DNA from 2 places in the Caloranaerobacter sp. TR13 genome. Region 2 is predicted to be linked to the other one. Evidence: riboswitches for the same ligand, from Rfam matches in the RefSeq annotation. Region 2 holds a riboswitch; the other holds the start of a gene.
What was found. Region 2 has a riboswitch for S-adenosylmethionine ahead of TR13x_RS06355 (methionine ABC transporter ATP-binding protein). Riboswitches for the same ligand answer to the same signal wherever they lie in the genome.
Positions count from the first base shown of each region.

Region 1 (2,476 bases), on a different contig from region 2:
AATGAACGGGGTGATGTATATGTTAGTGCAAACTTTAAAAGTTTTGAAGGATGAACTTATTGTAATGCTTGTTGCTGCTGCGCCTATTTTTGAATTAAGAGGAGCTATACCACTCGGAATAGCAATGGGATTTACCCCTTTACATAGTACAGTATTAAGTATTATAGGTAATTTAATACCTGTACCTTTTTTGCTTAAGTTATTAAATCCTTTATTCGATTATTTTGGAAGGACAAAGATGTTTGGTAAAATTGTTAACTGGATTAAGCAAAGGACTTTAAAAAGAAGTAAAAAAGTTGAGAAATACAGTGTCTTAGGATTATTTCTTTTAGTAGCAATACCATTACCATCTACTGGTGCTTGGACTGGATGTGTAGCAGCAACTTTATTTAATATAGATTTCAAATATTCTTTTCCAGCAATTGTGGCAGGTGTATTTACAGCTGGATTAATAGTTTTTATTTTAAGTAGTCAAGTTATTAGCTTCTTGTAGATAATTGGGGACTAGGTGCTAGATATAAAAAAGAAGACAGGGAACAGAGGACAGGGGACGGGGAACAGGGGATAGAAATAAGGGAACAGAGAATAGGGGACAGGGATAAAAAATTCAAAATAGAAAATGTAAAATTAGATTATAGTCGATGGTCAGTAGTTGATAGACTAAAAACTGTTGACCAAAAAATGAATATAGAAAGACCAATAATAGAATTTGTAGCAGAGAATTAATTCTCTGCTACTTATGAATAGTTAACATCAAATGACGAATTTTGAATATAAATGACAAAAAAATTGTTGACTTAGTTTGTAAGCTATGATATTATACTTTGAGGACAATTTAATAAAAATCTTGATACCTTATCAAGAGTGGTGGAGGGAATGGGCCCTGTGAAACCCGGCAACCGGTAATTAAAGTTACACGGTGCTAAGTCCCACAGAATGTAGATTCTGAAAGATGAGGTTATATCAGAAAATTACCTCTTCCTTTTGGAAGGGGATTTTTTTATATGAACATAAAAAACTAACAATTGCTAATAATAACCATATAAACTCTATCTATACTTAATGTTGAATTTAATATTTAACATTTAAAATTTAAAATTAAAAATTCATTTAGCATGGGAGGTATGAAGATGAGAAAATGGTTATTTACTTCAGAATCAGTTACTGAAGGACATCCTGATAAAATCTGTGACCAAATTTCAGATGCAGTGCTTGACGCTATATTAAAATCTGACCCAGAAGCAAGAGTAGCATGTGAAACATCAGTTACTACAGGTTTAGTTTTAGTATCAGGAGAGATTACAACTAAGTGTTACGTAGATATACCAAAAATCGTAAGAAAGACTATAGAAGATATTGGCTATACTAGAGCTAAGTATGGTTTTGACTGCGATACTTGTGCAGTTTTAACTTCTATTGATGAGCAGTCTCCTGATATTGCTATGGGAGTTAATGAAGCATTAGAACACAGAGAAGAAACAAATGATGAACTTGACTTAATTGGTGCTGGAGACCAAGGTATAATGTTTGGTTTTGCTTGCAATGAAACACCAGAACTTATGCCACTTCCAATATCATTAGCACACAAATTAGCAAGAAGATTATCAGAAGTTAGAAAGAATGGTACTTTAGATTACTTAAGACCAGATGGTAAAACTCAAGTTACAGTTGAATATCATGATGATAAACCTGTAAGAATAGATGCAATAGTTATTTCTACTCAACACAGCCCAGAGATAGATTTAAAAACTATTGAAAGAGATTTAAGGGAACATGTAATAAGAAAAGTTATACCAAGTAAATACTTAGATAGTGAGACAAAATACTATATCAACCCAACTGGTAGATTCGTAATAGGTGGACCTCAAGGAGATGCTGGTTTAACAGGAAGAAAGATTATTGTTGATACTTATGGTGGATATGCTCGTCATGGTGGTGGAGCATTCTCAGGAAAGGATCCTACTAAAGTTGATAGATCAGCTGCATATGCTGCGAGATATGTTGCAAAAAATATAGTTGCTGCTGGATTAGCAGATAAATGTGAAGTTCAACTTGCATATGCTATAGGTGTTGCTCATCCAGTTTCAATACTTGTAGATACATTTGGAACAGGTAAGATAGAAGAAAGCAAAATTGAAGAATTAGTTAAGAAACATTTTGACTTAAGACCTGCAGCTATTATAAGAGATTTAGACTTAAGAAGACCGATTTATAGACAAGTAGCTGCATACGGACATTTTGGAAGAACAGATCTAGATTTACCATGGGAGAAGACAGACAAGGCTGATATATTAAGAAAAGAAGGTTTAGGTGAATAATATTTTAAATATCCTTGACATATAACCTTGTTCATAGTAAAATGATTGAAAGACAAAGTATCTTTAACCTAGTCCAGAGAGGCTAGGAAGGTATGAAATAGTGATGTTTGTGTATATATAGCATGACTTTAATTTGTTGTGCCTATATGAATATAAAT
Region 1 is NZ_JXLL01000024.1:10,506-12,981, reverse strand. It holds gene TR13x_RS10325 (small multi-drug export protein) at 20-493, shown strand; SAM riboswitch class I at 853-959, shown strand; gene metK (methionine adenosyltransferase) at 1,131-2,318, shown strand.
Region 1: it holds a riboswitch for S-adenosylmethionine, as region 2 does, so the genes downstream of both, metK (methionine adenosyltransferase) here and TR13x_RS06355 (methionine ABC transporter ATP-binding protein) in region 2, are expected to answer to the same signal.

Region 2 (2,476 bases):
TTTAGATAACTTATCTCTAAGTAACATCTCGCTTTGCATTGTTCTAGCCAATATACTAAAAGCTCTGTTCTTAGCTCTTCTAAGGTTTTCATCAAATATTAAGAGTTCTAACTTTTCTTTATCTACTTGAATTCCTTCTTCAATTCTAAATTTATAAATAACTTCTTTATGGACTCCAGCAAAAAATTCATGATCAATATATATATTAACATTTTCTTTATTATTTTTTTGCTCAACTATTTTAGTTACAATCCCCATAATTATTCCTTCTTTCTAAACTCCTATAATCTTAAGTAAAACATAAATCGAATAAAAACACGAACCCTTTAATATAAGTTCTTCTTCACCACCACTTTTTACATTAAAAGGAGATGAAATTTTAAAACTACATGGATAAAATAATTCTATGCCGCCTTTAGTAAGAAAATCGGCAATCAAATGGCTAATATAGCCTATAACGAAACCTTTATACACATCAATTAAATTATATCTCATTGCTAAAATTTTAACAACCATTGAAAACAGTAAAAGACCTAGTAAACTATGAGTAAATCCTCTATGATGAGATATTCCTGTAAATGCTAAAGTTATAGATAAAATTTTTAAAAGCCTACTGTTTAAACTTATACCGAAATAAATACAACCAAAACTTAAAGTTATATAAAATATAATTTTAAATATTCTATTTTTCTTAAAAAGAAGCTTTTGATTTAACTTGCTCTTGGGATGGTCTATATCAGGTAATAAAGACCCTAATACCGTTGAAAAAATAAAAATAATACCCCTTTCTAAAGAATAATCTGAAATAGTAGTAATTCCTGCTGCAATCCCTAGCATAACATGCGTCTTACCCTTCATCTTTTGTATCCTCCAACTGATTCTTATAAGTATAGAACACTAGTTCTAGTATATCATAGATTATATTTTATTTAAATAGCTGAAACAAAGCTATTTAAACAACTTTGTTTCATTACTCTTTTTAATAAACTATTTTACCATAAAAAAAGTATTGACAAACTCTATGAAATGATTTAGAATCTTAAACTATAGTGATAAAAATAAATAATACGCTCTTATCCAGAGAGGTGGAGGGACTGGCCCTATGAAGCCCGGCAACCTGTGTTTCAAAACACAAGGTGCCAATTCCTGCGGTATAAGATATACCGAGAGATGAGAGAGAGAAATAAGTTTTTTATGCCTCTTTCATCCGAAAGAGGTTTTTTTAATATCCTTCTATCCACAGAAGGGGTATTATTATAACTGTTTTAGTTTATCACATTAAACCGATAAAGGAGTGAAGTAATTGATTGTAATTCAAAATCTCAGCAAAATATATGAAAGTAAAAACGAAAAAGTACATGCATTAAAAGATATCAATTTAGAAATTAAAAAAGGTGAAATTTTTGGAATCATGGGTTTGAGTGGAGCAGGAAAATCTACTCTTATTCGCTGTATTAATCTTCTTGAAAAACCTACTAGTGGTAGTATTTTCATTAACAAAAAAGACATAACGGTTTTAAATAAACATGAACTTAGAGAAATAAGAAAACGTATTGGAATGATTTTTCAACATTTTAACCTACTTAACTCAAGAACAGTTTTTGAAAATATAGCTTTTCCACTTGAAATTTCAGGTTACAACAAGAAACAAATTAAAGAAAGAGTAGAAAATCTGTTATCTTTAGTTGAACTCTCAGATAAAATGAATGCATATCCTTCCCAACTAAGTGGAGGACAAAAACAGAGAGTTGCCATAGCTCGTGCTCTTGCTAATCAACCAGATATTTTATTGTGTGATGAGGCAACTTCTGCTCTTGACCCTAAAACAACAAAATCTATTTTGAAACTTCTTAAAGAAATTCAAAGTAAATTCGGTCTGACAATAGTTCTTATAACACACCAAATGGAAGTAATTCGTGATATTTGTGATAGAGTTGCAATTATTGAAAACGGAAAGATAATCGAACTAGATACAGTTGAAACAATATTCACAAACCCTAAAACTAGAACTGCTAAAGACTTTGTTTCACACATTCAACATAATAAAGAAGAAATCAATTTCCCTAAAACCTCTGGCTCTAAGGTTATACGATTAAAACTTTTAGGAGAAGTTGTGAAAAAACCTATTATATCTCAATTGATTAAACTTTTTTCAGTAGATATAAACATATTATCAGCTAATATAAATGAATTACAAACAACAAATATAGGGACCCTGCTTATACAAATTTATGGGAAAAATGAAGAAGTAGAAAATGCAATCAAATGGCTCAAAAAAGAGAAAATCGGATTGGAGGTAGTATGGAATGGATAACTTGATAGGATTACTTTTTCCCTCCTTATGGGAAACCATATATATGGTAGCAGCTTCAACAATATTTGCTCTAATCCTAGGTTTCCCTCTAGGTATTTTACTAGTAGTTACAGAAAAGAATGGCATTTGGGAAAAGCCTGTATTAAATTCAGTACTAGGTAC
Region 2 is NZ_JXLL01000006.1:50,298-52,773, forward strand. It holds gene TR13x_RS06345 (regulatory protein RecX) at 1-258, opposite strand, end outside; gene TR13x_RS06350 (metal-dependent hydrolase) at 274-858, opposite strand; SAM riboswitch class I at 1,071-1,177, shown strand; gene TR13x_RS06355 (methionine ABC transporter ATP-binding protein) at 1,304-2,314, shown strand; gene TR13x_RS06360 (methionine ABC transporter permease) at 2,307-2,476, shown strand, end outside.